Regions from separate parts of the Gemmobacter sp. LW-1 genome, predicted to be linked through region 3. Evidence: riboswitches for the same ligand, from Rfam matches in the RefSeq annotation. Region 3 holds a riboswitch; each other region holds the start of a gene.
The links. Region 3 has a riboswitch for cobalamin ahead of AO684_RS01415 (DUF1636 domain-containing protein). Riboswitches for the same ligand answer to the same signal wherever they lie in the genome.

Region 1 (4,979 bases), on a different contig from region 3:
AATTTCTTCAGGAAGAAATTTGCGCCTGGCCCCGGCGGCGCAGCAGGTAAATATCCATGATCCAGCCATGTGCGGCGCGGGCTTCGGCGCGGGCGGCAATGATGCGTGGGCCAGCGTCAGCCAGCGGGCCGCTGTCGGTGATCTGGATGTGCATACCCGCATAGCCCGCCCACCAGATCTGTATGCCTTCCGGCGGCAGGCTCTGGAAGGAACATTCGCCGTCCAGCATCACCACACAGGTATCGACGCCGGCCGGAAAGCCGGTTTCGCGCAATTGGCGCCCGGTGGTGATGGTGACGGGGCCGTCGATCTCGTTCAGCGGGATGGCCTGGGCGGCGGTCAGCGCCTGGATTGAGGTAATGCCGGGGATGACCTCGATGTCCGGGCGCGGGTTCAGCCGGGTGGCGATGCGCAGGGTGCTGTCGTAAAGCGAGGGGTCACCCCAGACCAGCAGCGCGACGCGCGTCGCGCCGGGGTGGGCCGCGATACTGTCCACCCAGCGGGCGGCGATGGCATCATGCCAGTCTTCGACCCTTTGGCGGTAATCGGCAGTTGCGGCGTCTCGCGTCGGATAGTCGAATTCGGCAATGCGGGTCGCGGGGTTTTCCAGCACCTCGGCGAGGATCTCGCGCCGGAGGTCGGCCAGATCGGCCTTCGCGCTGCCCTTGCGCGGCAAGAGGATCAGATCAGCGCGGTTCAGCGCGCGGATGGCTTGGCGCGTCAGGTGGTCGGGATTGCCGCTGCCAATTCCGACGAGGCTGAGGTGAAGGGTCATGGTCGCTCGGTCAAAGAGGCCGCCGCCCGGCTTTGGGCGGCGGCAGAAAGATCAGGCGGCGGCGTGCAGGCGTTGGGTCACAAGGCCGGAACCCGCAAGGCCCTTGATGGCCTTGGCGGCTGCCAGAACAGCCAGATCCACCAGCGGTTCCACCGCGACGACCAGCATGTAGGCGGCCCCGAAGGTCGAGACCTGCGCCATGGCCTCGGCGCTGAAGCCCATGCCGTAGAAAGCCCAGAAGGCGACCCAGGCGACGATGCCCGCCTGATAGGCGGTCGACAGCGCCAGCGCCTGCCCGTAGCGCAGATCGACATAGGCAGTGCCGGGGGCGATGACGCGCCGCGCCAGTGCCTGAAGGCCGAACAGTGGCACCAGCAGGGTGGTGACGTTCATCCCGTATTGCGGCAGGTCGAAGGGGGCGAAGAACATCCCCTGGATCAGCAGGCCAAGCGCCAGCCCGATGGCCGCCGGAGCGGCGCCGAACAGCAGGAACAGGGTCGATCCAAGGATGAGATGCACCTCGGATACGCCGACGGGCACATGGGGAAGCACCTCGAAGAAGGTGAAGGTGGCGGCGGTGGCCAGCACGCTGCGCGCCAGCAGTGACACTGCACCCTGTTCGCGGATCGCGGCAAAAGCGATTTTCAGCGTGTAAAGCCCGGCGGTGGCGGCGGTGGCGGCACCAAGCATCAGCTTGGCCCCGGAAACGAGGCCCGGTTCGATATGCATGATCTGTCTCCTCTGGCCGTCACACCCGACGGCCGTGGTTTCGGTTCATGCAAGGCCGGTCTCCTGGCTTGCGGGTCGTGGCGCGTCCCGGCCTTCCCGGTGCCGCAGGGACACCAGTGGCGGATGGGGGCGCTCTCCGCTCACAGTCGCGGGGGCGGCCGGGGCTTTGGGCGCCTGACTGGGTTCGCCCTTCCCCGTTCCCGATTGAGTCCGGTGCTTGGCACCTGATGGACACCTTGCCGCCTCGTTCTGTGGCGAAAGGGCGCTTGCGTCAAGCGGGCTTTGCGACGGTCTGGCGCGCTTTGCGACGGGCGGGCGGGGCCGGGGCGGTTGCGGGCCGCGCGGGCTTGGGGCAAAACGGGGGCATGGACCTGTTCGAAGACCCCCAGCCCCAGCAGGGCAACCAGCCCGAATATACCGTGTCGGAGCTTTCCGGCGCAGTGAAACGCATGATTGAAGGCGAATTTGGCCTTGTCCGCGTGCGGGGCGAGATCGGGCGAGTCTCGCGCCCGTCCTCGGGGCATATGTATTTCGACCTGAAGGATGACCGTTCGGTCATTGCCGCCGTCTCCTGGAAGGGGCAGGTGGCACGGATGCAGGTGCGCCCTGAAGAGGGGATGGAGGTCGTGGCCACCGGCCGGATGACCACCTTTCCGGGCCAGTCGAAATACCAGCTGATTGTCGAGGATGTGGCCCCCGCAGGGGCCGGTGCCCTGATGGCCATGCTGGAAAAGCGCCGCGCCGCCTTGCAGGCCGAGGGGCTGTTTGACCCCGCGCGCAAAAAGCCTGTCCCTTATCTGCCCGGCGTGATCGGGGTGGTCACATCGCCCTCGGGTGCGGTGATCCGCGACATCCTGCACCGGCTGCGCGACCGCTTTCCCCGCCATGTCCTGATCTGGCCGGTGGCGGTCCAGGGGGAGAAATGCGCAGCCGAGGTGGCGGCGGCCATTCGTGGCTTCAACGCGATCGAACCCGGCGGCCCGGTGCCGCGGCCCGATCTGCTGATCGTGGCGCGGGGCGGTGGCTCTCTGGAGGATCTGTGGGGATTCAACGAGGAAATCGTGGTGCGGGCGGCGGCGGCCAGCCGCATTCCGCTGATTTCCGCCGTGGGGCACGAAACCGACACCACGCTGATCGACTTCGCGGCTGACCGCCGGGCGCCAACGCCGACCGCCGCCGCAGAGATGGCGGTGCCGGTGCGGCTGGACCTGCTGGCCGCTGTCGATGGCTTCGGGGCGCGTCTCAGCCGGGCGATGGCGCAGGAGGCCGAGCGGCGGCGGGTGCGGCTGTCCGATCTGGGCCGGGCGCTGCCCCGGCTCGACATGCTGCTGGGCGGGCCGGGCCAGCGATTCGACGCGGTGGTGCAACGGCTGGGCGGTGCGCTGGGGCTGATGGTCACCCGCAAGCGGGGCGCCTACGAGGCGCGTGCCGGGCGCCTGCGTCCCGAGGCGCTGCGCGCCCTGATCTCGGGCCGGGCCGAGCGGCTGCAGGTGCTGACTGCCCGCGCGGATACGGCAATGGAGCGGCGGCAGGAGCGTAGCCATGCGGGCCTCGATAAATGGGCCTCACGGCTCGCGCCCGCGCTGGCGCGTCTGCTGTCCGGAGCCAAAACCCAGATTGCCCGCGACCGGGATCGTCTGGGCGTTCTGGCAAGCCGGCTGGAAACCGCACCTGCACAACGGTTGGCCCGCGCCACAGAACGGCTGGACGGGCTGGAGCGGATGCGGAAGACGCTGGGCTATCAGGCGACACTGGCGCGGGGCTATGCCGTCGTACGGGCCGGAGGCGCCGTCATCACCAGTGCCGAACTTGCCCGCGAGGCCGCCGCGCTGGAGATCGAGTTCCGCGATGGCCGCGTCACGACCGGCCCCGGCACCTCCGTGGCGCCATCCGCCGAAGGCCCCCTGCGCACCCCCCGCAAGCCCCGTTCCCGCGAGGAGGGGCCGGATCAGGGCAGCCTGTTCTGACGCACAGCTCGCCGGACGGCCCCGGCAACCCCCGGGCCGATGGGCGCAGGGAGGACTCCGGAGCATCTTGCGCGAGGGGCCGGAGGCTGGAGGCGCGTACAGCCGCATCTGACGGCGCAGATGATGTGACCGCGCCCGACGGCATCAATCCTGCTGGCCTGGCACCGCAGGCCCTTAAGCCTAACTTCCGCAGACTTCAGAGCCACAAAAGCCTCCTTGCGGGGGCTTTGTATGTAGCTGAAATCCTAGGGATTTTTGGCTCCGGCGGTAGGGATCGAACCTACGACCAATTGATTAACAGTATCCAGCAGCGCGACCCGACGCAGCCCTATGCAGCCTGACGCAGCCCTACAGCTTGCGGAAAAATAAGCGATTTCAGTTGCTTGGCCGATGTGATAAGCCCTAAGCAGCATTTCGCAGGACGACCGCTGGTGCTGTTGATCTGCTTATGAGGAGCTGCCGACATGCCCGATCCGACCCGCAAACACCCGCCCCTGAAGCTCACGAAGGGGTATATCGACAAAGTCACGCCCGGACCCGCTGACGAACTGCACTGGGACACGGACGTGAAGGGCTTTGGCCTTCGCGTGACCCCCACACGCAAGCTGACGTTCATCGTGCAGGGGCGCGTCGGAGGTGTGGGGACCGCTGCCCGCATCACCATCGGGCCTTACGGCGTCTTCACTGTGGACCAAGCCCGCGAGGTGGCGCGCGAACACCTGCGGTCGATGCGCATGGGGGTTGACCCTCGCGAGGTGAAGAAGCAGCAGGAGGCAGAGCGCCAGCAGAAGGTGACCGAGGGGGTCACGTTGAAGCAGGTCTATGACAGCTATGTTACCTGCGCCCGCGTCACGTCATCTCGCAGGCACAGCTTCGAGGGATGTTCTGATGATCGTGAACGCGTGCCTGCTGTCGGCCTTGGTGATCGTCGCCCCGTTCTCCGCCGTCGCCCTGTTCATGGGCTGGCGACTGTATCAGCGCCTCGACGCTGCTGCGTCAGCACTGGCGAAACTCGCATCGCGCGACACGTGACACGTCGGAGCGGTACCGCGCGTCTCCGACGCGGAGAGAGCGCTATACCGATGCGATAAGCGCATCCACAAATGCCGATTTGACCGCGAGGAAGGGGATTGTCCGGTCATCATCATTTGGTCCCCTGACGATTACGCCAACGACCTTTCCCGAAAACAGCACCGGGCCGCCACTCATTCCTTCGTAGGTGCCCGACAGCAAGGCGATCACGTTGTCAGATGTGGCGGGCGTGCCGTCGAAGGTTTGCCGCGAGAACCCGGTTACCTCAGTGTCGCGGATCGTCAGGGACGAGCTGTCCAGATTCGAAGGATAGCCCGCAGCCTGCACCGCAGATCGGATGCCGAGCGCGGTAGCTTCGGCTGTAGAGGCCATTTGCAGAGTGGCTGCGGGATTGAATGCGGGCAACCGAGTTCGTAGCCGAATTAGCGCAAGGTCGTTGTGATCGTCGCGGGCAACCGCGTCCGCTTCCATTGCGA
Region 2 (4,979 bases), on a different contig from region 3:
CCTGATACATGTCCTGCATCGTGCTGCGTGCTTTCGGCCCGATATGGATGCAGCTTTCGGTCAGTTCGTAGGTCTTGATGCCGAAAGGTTCCAGCGTTTCGGGCGTAACCTCGCCGCCGACCTTCATGCCATAATTCCAGCCCGCGAAGAAGAAATCAGCCTCCGCCGCAGCCAGAACTTCCTTGCTGGGGTATTTGGCCGAAAGCTCCGGCAGTTCGGCGACGCCCTCGCGCATTTCGGGGTCCAGCGTCTTCCAGCCGGAAATGCCGGTATAGCCGACCATGTGGTCGCGCAGGCCGAGCACGAGCATCATTTCGGTCAGGTTCACATCATTGGAAATTGCGCGCGCGGGTGCGGCGTCGAAGGTCACATCACGGTCGCAGCTTTTGACGGTGACAGGGAAGGCAGCAGCCGCACTGGCAGACAGCAGCAGCGCCGCAAGGGCGAGACGGATCATCGGAAACTCCTGATCGGATCAGAGGTGAAAGGACAGGCGCGGGCCGGTGCCGCTGTGGTCGATCCGGCCCCGCACCTGAAAGGCGGTGTGCAGCAGATCCTCGTGCAGCACCTGATCGGGCGGACCATCCGCCAGCATCCGGCCGCCATGCAGGATCAGCATGCGTTCGGCAAATTCCGCCGCCAGCGGCAGATCGTGCAGCGTGGTCACCACCGTCAGGCCGAGATCGCGCAGCAGCCGCAACAGATCAAGCTGGTGGCGGATGTCCAGATGGTTGGTCGGCTCGTCCAGCACCAGAATGCGCGGCTCTTGCGCAAGGGCACGGGCAACCATGACCCGCTGCCTTTCGCCCCCGGACAGGGTGCCGAAACTGCGGTCTGCGAAGGCTGTCAGGTCCAGCCGGGCCATGGCGGCGTCGATGATGGCGCAGTCAGCCTCACCGGGCAGGGCGAGCCCGCTGCCCCAGCCCTTGCGATGCGGCAAGCGGCCCAAAGCCACGATCTGCCGCACGCTCAACGCGAAATCGGTGGGTTGTTCCTGCACCACGGCAGCCACGATGCGCGCGGCCTCGGGCGCCGACATCAGCCACAGGTCGCGGCCCGTAACCGATACCGCGCCGCGCCGGGGCGGCTGGTGGCGATAGATCAGCCGCAGAAGCGAGGTCTTGCCTGCCCCGTTCGCGCCGCAGATCGCCATGATCTGCCCCTGCGGAACGGCGAAGCTGATATCGGTCAGGATGTCGGGCCGGTCCTTCGGGCCCCAGCAGACCGAGCGGAACTCCAGCGCCGGGGTCATTGGATCGCCCCCGCCGCCGTGCGGATGACCGCAGCCGCAGGGCGCACGGTTCCGGCCACCAGCGCGTCGATATCCTGGCCATCTTCGACATCGCCAAACAGCCAGGTCTCGCCCGAGGCGACCCGCCAGGCCAGGGTGCAGGGCCGCTGGCAGCCTTCGACGCACAGCGTTCCCGACAGCTCGAACTCTGCCCCCACACCCGCCAGCGCCAGGGCGCCGCGCAGCTGGATCAACAGGTTCAGGCCGGGCCTGCATTCGCGCCCGACATGCGGGCAGGACTGGCAGACAAGCATCTGATGCGGCGCGGGGCGCGCGCCGGTTTCGGTGGAAAGCGCGGCCATCGGCCTGCGCGGGGATCTGTCCATACGATCTCCTTCCCGGGGCACCCCGCCCGGTGGTTGTTGCGGTTCTCGATGGCAGGTCTCCTGACTCGCGGGTCGCAGCTTGCCCCGCCTTCCCGGCCCCGCAGTTCGGGGTCCAGTGGCATTGGGGGTCGCTCGCCGCTTACAGTTGCGGGGGCAGTCACGGAATTGGCGCCTGATGGCTACACCGCACCGTGTTCCCTTTTCACCCGGCGTCGCATTTGCCGGGAACCATCGGCGGCCAGAAGCGCATGACTCGGCGCCGCCGTCAAGCCCGGGCACGACAAGCGGCACACCCTTGCCTGTCGGCGCGCCGGCGGCGATGATTGGCCGAGACACCCGGAAAGGCCCGCCGATGACCAAGCTGAAGCTGCGCATCCTGTTCGACACCGCCATGCTTGGCCCCGGCAAGGCCGAGCTGTTGCAGCGCATTGGCGAGACCGGCTCGATCGCCGCAGCCGGGCGGCAGATGCAGATGAGCTACAAGCGGGCCTGGTCGCTGGTGGAGGAAATGAACGCGGCTTTCCGTGAACCGCTGGTCAGCAGTGCGCGGGGCGGGGCGGGCGGCGGCGGGGCGCAGGTGACAGAGACCGGGCAAGAGGTGCTGCGCCGCTATCTTGCGGTATTGGAGGCCGCCGAACAGGCGGGGGCGGCAGAGGTGACCGCGCTGGAGGCCTTGCTTGCCCCTGCGACCAAGGTGGATATGTCTGAAGAAAAATAACGCTTGCGTGACCGGGAGGCGGCTGCCAGATATGTTTCCCGAAACATATCGGAGTCTCTCATGTCCCGCCGTCTTGCCCTTACGCTTGCTTTCGCCCTCGCTGCCAGCCCTGTCGCCGCCGAGGAGGTCGTGGTCTTCGCCGCCGCGTCGATGAAGAATGCGCTGGATGACCTGGCCGCGCAATGGCAGGCGGAAACCGGCAATCAGGTGGTGATCAGCTATGCGGGTTCGGGCAAGCTTGCGCAGCAGATCGTTGCCGGGGCGCCCGCCGACATCTTCGTGTCTGCCGCCCCGAACTGGATGGACGAGGTGCAGAACGCCGGGCTGGTCGTGGAGGGCACGCGCGAGGATCTGCTGGGCAATACGCTGGTGCTGATCGCGCATGGCAAGGATGCGGCGCCGGTTGAGATCGGGGCGGGCTTCGATCTGTCCGCGTTGCTGGGCGACGGGAAACTGGCGATGGCCATGGTCGATTCCGTGCCTGCCGGGCAATATGGCAAAGCCGCGCTGACGGCGCTGGGTCAGTGGGACAAGGTGGAACCCGCCGTCGCGCAATCCGACAACGTGCGCGCGGCGCTGGCACTGGTGTCCACCGGCGAGGCACCCTATGGCATCGTCTACGCTACCGATGCTGCCGCTGATGACAATGTGACCGTGGTCGGCACCTTCCCCGCCGACAGCTATCCGGCCATCGTCTATCCCGCTGCCCTCTTGACCGGGGCGGCAGATGCGGCGGACAAAGCCTTTTACGAGGCACTTTCGGGCGAGGCGGCGCATGCCGCCTTCAGAGCGCAGGGCTTCGCGATCCTGAAGTAAGGGCCCGACCGGCGGCATATGACAGACTGGCTATCCCCCGACGAATGGCGCGCCGTGGCGCTGTCACTGCGCGTCTCGCTCTGGGCCGTGGCCGCCAGCCTGCCCTTTGGAATTCTGACCGCCTATGCGCTGGCGCGGTGGGAATTTCGCGGCAAACAGGTGCTGAACGGCATCGTCCACCTGCCGCTGATCCTGCCGCCAGTGGTGACGGGCTATCTGCTGTTGCTGACGTTCGGGCGCAAGGGCGCGGTGGGCCAGATCCTCGACCAATGGTTCGGCATCGTGCTGGCCTTCCGCTGGACCGGCGCGGCGCTGGCCGCCGCCGTGATGGCTTTCCCGCTGATGGTGCGGGCCATCCGGCTGGCGGTGGAGGCGGTGGACCCCAAGCTGGAACAGGCAGCAGGCACGCTGGGTGCCTCGCGCCCTTGGGTGTTCCTGACCGTGACGCTGCCGCTGATCCTGCCCGGCGTTCTGGCGGGCACGATCCTTGCCTTCGCCAAGGCGATGGGCGAATTCGGCGCCACCATCACCTTCGTGTCAAACATCCCTGGCCAGACGCAGACACTGCCTTCCGCCATCTATGCCTTTCTGCAAGTGCCCGGCGGAGAGAAGGAGGCCGCGCGTCTGGTGCTGGTGGCGGTGGGCATCGCCATGGCCGCACTGATGCTGTCGGAATGGATCAGCCGGGCCGTCGCGCGCAGGATCGCGGGGACATGACGCTGTCGGTGAACCTGTCCCATCGCTTTGGCGACTTCACGCTGGATGTGGCGTTCGAAGCACCGCCGGGTGTGACGGTGTTGTTCGGACGTTCCGGCTCCGGCAAGACGACGGTGGTGAATGCTGTTGCGGGTCTCTTGCGCCCTGACCACGGTCGCATCATCGCAGGGGGCGAGGTCTTGCTGGATACCGAAACCCGCACCTTCCTGCCGCCACATCGGCGCAGGGTGGGGTATGTGTTTCAGGACGCCCGGCTGTTCCCGCATCTGACCGTGCGGCAGAACCTGCTATATGGCCGCTGGTTCGCGCACCGCCGGGGACCGGATAATTTCGCCCGCGTGGTCGATATGCTGGGGATCGGCCCCTTGCTCGCCCGGCGTCCCGCCGCGCTGTCAGGGGGCGAGAAAAGCCGTGTCGCCCTGGGCCGTGCCATCCTGTCGGAACCGCGCCTTCTGCTGATGGACGAGCCGCTTGCGGCGCTGGACGAGGCGCGCAAGGCCGAAATCCTGCCCTATCTGGAGCGGCTGCGGGATGAGTTGCATCTGCCCATCCTCTACGTCAGCCATTCCATGCCCGAGGTGGCGCGGCTGGCCACCACGCTGGTGCTGATCGAGGCGGGCCGCGTGGCCGCCGCAGGCCCGGCCACCGAACTCCTGTCCGACCCCGCTGCCGCATCTGCGCTGGGACTGCGCGAGGCCGGGGCGATCCTCTCCGCACGGCTGGCGGTGCCGGACGAGGACGGGCTCAGCCGTCTGGACTGTAGCGCAGGTCCGCTGTGGTTGCCGCGCGTGGCGGGCCGGGCGGGCGACAGTTTTCGCCTGCGCATCCTCGCACAGGATGTCATGCTGGCGACCAGCCGCCCCAAAGGGATTTCGGCGCTGAACATCCTGCCAGCCGTTGTGCGGGAGGTCAGGCTGGGCGAAGGCCCGGGTGCGCTGGTGCAGCTGGAGGCGGGGGACGAGATGCTGCTGGCCCGGATCACCCGCCGCTCTGCCGCCGCACTGGAGCTGAAGCCCGGTCAGCAGATTCATGCTGTGCTGAAGGCGGTCTCTGTCGCGCAGGAAAACGTGGGCCATGGCAGACCCGGCGCGGACAGTCCCTAATCCAGCAT
Region 3 (4,979 bases):
CACATCGCCGGAAACCGTGCAGCAAATACAGCCGGTGGAGGAGGCAAAGGCGCGGTCGCCCACGCCCTCCATCAGCCCGCCATCCACATCCACCGCGCCGAATTCATTGACGATGACTGCGGTATCGCCAAAGCCCGGCTCGGTCATCAGCCGGTTCAGCAGCGTGGTCTTGCCGGCCCCCAGAAAGCCGGTGAGGATGGTGACGGGGATGCGGTCGGTCATGCGGGTCTCCTGTTCCCGCCCATCGGTAGCCGCACCGCTCCTTGCGCGCAAGTCAGCGCGCCAGCGCGAGCAGACCCGGCACGTCCAGATACGCCTCCATGTGATCGGAGAGCGCGTCCAGCGTCGCCTCGACTGTGGCATCATAGCCCAGCACCGATGTGGCCCCGAGACCCCGCAGGAAGGCCGCGCGGAAGACATCGGCCCGGAACAACCCGTGCAGATAGCTGCCGGTGATACGACCATCAGCCGAAACCGCGCCTTCGGGGGCGCCCTCGACAAAGGCGAAAGGCCGGGCGCGGGCCGGGCCGTTGCTGCGCCCGATATGGATTTCATACCCCTCGACATCGAGGCCGGTGGCGGCATGGGTGGCGCGGGTGCGGGTCAGCCGCTTGTCCGGGGTCATCACCGTCTCAATGTCCAGCAGCCCCAACCCCGGCGTTTCGCCCGCCGGTCCCTCGATCCCCTCGGGATCACGCACCACATGGCCCAGCATCTGATACCCGCCGCAAATGCCCAGCACATGCCCGCCGCGCCGCACATGGGCGGCAAGATCAATGTCCCACCCCTGCGCGCGCAGGAAGGCCAGATCGCCGCGCGTCGATTTGCTGCCCGGAAGGATCACCAGATCGGCGTCGCCCGGAATGGGCCGCCCGGCGGGCAGCAGCGTCAGCCGCACGGCAGGCTCCTGCGCCAGCGGGTCCAGATCATCGAAATTGGCGATCCGCGACAGCGCGAGGCAGACCACATGCAGGGCGCCATCGCCGCGCGCCTGTGGCAGGTCCAGCGCATCCTCGGCGGGCAGCCGCGCGGCATCGCCAAACCACGGCAACACCCCGAACCCACGCCAGCCGGTGCGATCCGCGATCAGCCGGTAACCGCCATCGAACAGGCGCGCATCGCCCCGGAACTTGTTGATGAGGAACCCCACGATCATCGCAGCATCCTCCGGGTCAAGCACCGCCTGCGTGCCGATCATCTGCGCGATCACTCCACCCCGGTCGATGTCCCCGGCCAACACCACCGGCACATCCGCCGCCCGCGCGAAACCCATATTGGCGATATCGCCCGCGCGCAGGTTGACTTCGGCGGGGCTGCCCGCCCCCTCGACGATCACCAGATCATGCGCTGCCCGCAACCGGGCAAAGCTTTCCTGCACCGCCCCCATCAGACGTGGCTTCAGCGCCGGATAGTCCGCCGCCCGCGTCGTGGTCAGCCGCCGTCCCTGCACCACCACCTGTGCGCCGGTCTCGCTTTCCGGCTTCAGCAGCACCGGGTTCATGTCCACCACCGGCTCCAGCCCGCAGGCCAGGGCCTGCAACGCCTGCGCCCGCCCGATCTCGCCCCCGTCAGATGTAACGGCGGCGTTGTTCGACATATTCTGCGGCTTGAAGGGCGCCACCTTCAAACCGCGTCGCCGCGCTGCCCGGCAAAGCCCCGCGACCAGCAGCGACTTGCCGACATTCGACCCCGCCCCCTGGATCATCAGCGCCGTCATCGCGCCTCTCCCTGGACAGGATGGGGGCGCTGCCCCCTCGGCCCTGCGGGCCTCACCCCCGGGATATTTAAGGCCAAGATGAAATGGCCCCCAGCCCGATTTGGGCGCCGCATCCCGGGCCGTTTCCACGGCAGAGACGCGGCGCTTTCACCTTGGACGGCCATCGGGATCCCTCCCTGTTCCGCCCCTTCAACCTGCCGCGATTCGGTTAACATCTCGTTGCTTTCATCTTGGCCTTAAATATCCCGGGGGAGTCGCGCAGCGACGGGGGCAGCGCCCCCTCCCCGGCCGGTCAGAACTCGACGCCCTTCTGGCCCTTGATCCCCGAGCGGAACGGATGCTTCACCAGCGCCATCTCGGTCACCAGATCGGCCAGTTCGATCAGCTCTTCCCTGGCGTTGCGGCCCGTGAGGCAGACATGGGTCATCGGCGGCTTCTCGTCGCGCAGGAAGTCCAGAACCTCGTCCAGCGGCAGATAATCATAGCGCAGCGCGATATTGATTTCGTCCAGCAGCACGAAGCGGATCTCCGGGTCGCGGATCAGCTCTTTCGCCTTCTCCCAGCCCTTGCGCGCCATGGCGATGTCACGGGCGCGGTCCTGGGTTTCCCAGGTGAAGCCCTCGCCCATGGCGTGAAACTGGCAGAGACCCGCGAAATTCTCTTCGATCAGGCGCCGCTCGCCCGTGTCCCAGGCGCCCTTGATGAACTGCACCACGGCGCAGGGCATACCATGGGCGATGCAGCGCAGGATCATGCCGAACCCGCTAGAGCTTTTGCCCTTGCCCGCGCCGGTATGGACAATGAGCAGCCCCTTTTCGCCTTCTTTCGTCGCCATGATCTTGTCACGGGCGGCTTTCTTCTTCGCCATCTTGGCGGCATGGCGGGCCAGATCCTCTGCCGGAACTTCGGTCTGCGGGGCGGTATCTTGCATCGTATCCTCCTGTTCGCGGGGCAGCATAGCGGTGGCCCTTGTCCACCGGAAGCCGCGAAGAGACGGCCCGCGCGCGGCGCGCGCCATGTCGCGCCTGCCCGCCGAAGCGGCGCGGGCCGCGCTTGACTTCGCCGGGGGATGTGGCACAAGCGGGCCATGCTGGTTCCTGCCGCGAGGCAGGTGAAAAGGGAATGCGACAGGCTCAAGGGCCAAGCGCAGCCGCCCCCGCGACCGTGACCGGAGAGACCCCATACCACTGGCAAACAGCCGGGAAGGTCGGGGTCGGGGAGAAATCCACTCCGCAAGCCGGGAGACCTGCCAGCGATCTGTTTTGACGGGCGGACGGGGTGTTCCGCGACCGGCAGAGGTGACTGCCTGTCACCCCTTCCGCGCCTGCATCCCTTTTGCCAAGGAAGGGATGATCCGATGGCGCAGACCACGCTCCATGTCTGTCTGACCTGCCGGCGCGAGGGGGTGGACCCCGCCGCACCGCGCCCCGGTGCCGTGCTGCACGAGGCGCTGGCGCAAGCAGGCGCGCCGGAAGGCGTGCGCATCGTCGGGGTCGAATGCCTGTCGGCCTGTTCCAACGGCTGTGCGGTCGCGCTCTCTGCCCCCGGCAAATGGACCTATGTCTATGGCCGGCTGGACCCTGATACCCATGTCGCTGCCATTCTGGACGGCGCCACGCGCTATGCCGGAACCGCTGACGGCGTTGTGCCCTGGCGCGAGCGGCCCGAGGTGTTCCGCAAGCAATGCCTTGCCCGCATCCCCCCATTCCCCTCTGACGCAACACAGGAAGCCGCCGAATGACCGATCTGACCAAAGTCCCCGTCACTGTGATCACCGGCTTTCTGGGTTCGGGCAAGACGACGCTGATCCGGCATCTGATGCAGAACCCACAGGGCAAGCGGCTGGCCGTTCTGGTCAATGAATTCGGCACCGTGGGGGTGGATGGCGAGATCCTGAAATCCTGCGCCGATGCGAATTGCCCGGTGGAGAATATCGTGGAACTCGCGAATGGTTGCATCTGCTGCACCGTGGCCGAGGATTTCATTCCGACGATCGAGGCGCTGATGGCGATGCCGCAGCGCCCCGATCATATCCTGATCGAAACCTCGGGCCTCGCGCTGCCGAAACCGCTGCTGAAAGCCTTCGACTGGCCCGCGATCCGCTCGCGCATCACGGTGGATGGCGTGGTGGCGCTGGCCGATGCCGAGGCGGTGGCGGCGGGGCGTTTCGCCTCCGATGTCGCAGCGGTGGAGGCGCAGCGCGCCGCCGATGACAGTCTTGACCACGAAACCCCGCTGTCCGAGGTGTTCGAGGATCAGATCGCCTGCGCCGATCTGGTGTTGCTGACCAAGGCCGACCTCGCGGGCGAGGCCGGTCTGGCCGCCGCGCGCGGGGTGATCGAGGCCGAGGCGCCGCGCAAGCTGCCGATCCTGCCCGTTTCGGAAGGTGTGGTGGACCCGCGTGTCGTACTGGGCCTGAATGCGGCAGCCGAAGACGACCTTGCCGCCCGGCCCAGCCATCACGATGGCCATGACGACCATGAACATGATGATTTCGACACGGTGGTGATCGAACTGGGCGAGGTGGCGGACCCGGAGGCGCTGCAAGCCGCAATCATCCGGCTGGCCCGCGAACAGGACATCCTGCGCGTGAAGGGCTATGTCGCCGTAGCGGGCAAGCCGATGCGGATGCTGGTGCAGGCCGTGGGCGCGCGGGTACGGGCACAATATGACCGCCCCTGGGGCGACACACCGCGTGCGACCCGTCTGGTGGTCATCGCCGAGCATGACAAGGTGAACGAAGCCGCCATCCGCACCGTGCTGGAGGGCTGAGCCTTGCACGTCGTCTTCCGCGAAAGTCACGGGCTGGAGGAGACCGACACGCCGTTCGATCCGGGGCAAAGCCCGGCGGATCTGGTGGTTCTGTCATTTTCCGACAGCGACCTTGGCGCTTTCGCGGCAGGATGGCAGCGGGCGAAAGCGGCGGGCGATGTGCCTTCGCTGCGGCTGGTCAATCTGGTGGCGCTGCGCCATCCGGTGTCGGTCGATACCTATGTCGAGGCGACGCTGTCCGGGGCGAAGGGCATTCTGGTCCGGCTGATCGGCGGTGAAAGCTATTGGCCCTATGGCCTCGCCTCGGTGCAGGATCTGTGCCGACGCAAGGGCATCGCGCTGGCGGTGCTGCCCGCCGACGGGCGGCCGGATGCGCGGCTGGACGACCTTTCTACCCTGCCCAGCGGCACGTTGCGCCGTCTGGCGGTGCTGTGTGACGCGGGCGGCGCGGTGGCAGCGCAGGCGGCGCTGGCGCAGCTCGCGCTGGCGG

Region 1: linked by a shared signal. The riboswitch ahead of AO684_RS01725 (energy-coupling factor ABC transporter permease) and the one ahead of AO684_RS01415 (DUF1636 domain-containing protein) in region 3 are both predicted to bind cobalamin.
Region 2: linked by a shared signal. The riboswitch ahead of AO684_RS06270 (DUF1636 family protein) and the one ahead of AO684_RS01415 (DUF1636 domain-containing protein) in region 3 are both predicted to bind cobalamin.

Annotation. Positions count from the first base shown of each region.
Region 1 covers NZ_LJSC01000011.1:32,019-36,997, forward strand. Annotated here, with positions in the region: gene cobF (precorrin-6A synthase (deacetylating)) at 8-775, opposite strand; gene AO684_RS01725 (energy-coupling factor ABC transporter permease) at 827-1,504, opposite strand; cobalamin riboswitch at 1,540-1,758, opposite strand; gene xseA (exodeoxyribonuclease VII large subunit) at 1,870-3,471, shown strand; partial or broken gene AO684_RS22555 (Arm DNA-binding domain-containing protein) at 3,936-4,229, shown strand; gene AO684_RS22130 (hypothetical protein) at 4,360-4,503, shown strand; gene AO684_RS01735 (reverse transcriptase domain-containing protein) at 4,546-4,979, opposite strand, start outside.
Region 2 covers NZ_LJSC01000031.1:28,353-33,331, forward strand. Annotated here, with positions in the region: gene AO684_RS06260 (ABC transporter substrate-binding protein) at 1-457, opposite strand, end outside; gene AO684_RS06265 (ABC transporter ATP-binding protein) at 476-1,252, opposite strand; gene AO684_RS06270 (DUF1636 family protein) at 1,249-1,617, opposite strand; cobalamin riboswitch at 1,650-1,865, opposite strand; gene AO684_RS06275 (hypothetical protein) at 1,970-2,335, shown strand; gene modA (molybdate ABC transporter substrate-binding protein) at 2,396-3,151, shown strand; gene modB (molybdate ABC transporter permease subunit) at 3,170-3,868, shown strand; gene modC (molybdenum ABC transporter ATP-binding protein) at 3,865-4,971, shown strand; gene AO684_RS06295 (response regulator transcription factor) at 4,968-4,979, opposite strand, start outside.
Region 3 covers NZ_LJSC01000010.1:21,932-26,910, forward strand. Annotated here, with positions in the region: gene AO684_RS01400 (GTP-binding protein) at 1-222, opposite strand, end outside; gene AO684_RS01405 (cobyric acid synthase) at 275-1,717, opposite strand; gene cobO (cob(I)yrinic acid a,c-diamide adenosyltransferase) at 2,010-2,648, opposite strand; cobalamin riboswitch at 2,792-2,986, shown strand; gene AO684_RS01415 (DUF1636 domain-containing protein) at 3,075-3,458, shown strand; gene cobW (cobalamin biosynthesis protein CobW) at 3,455-4,489, shown strand; gene cobN (cobaltochelatase subunit CobN) at 4,493-4,979, shown strand, end outside.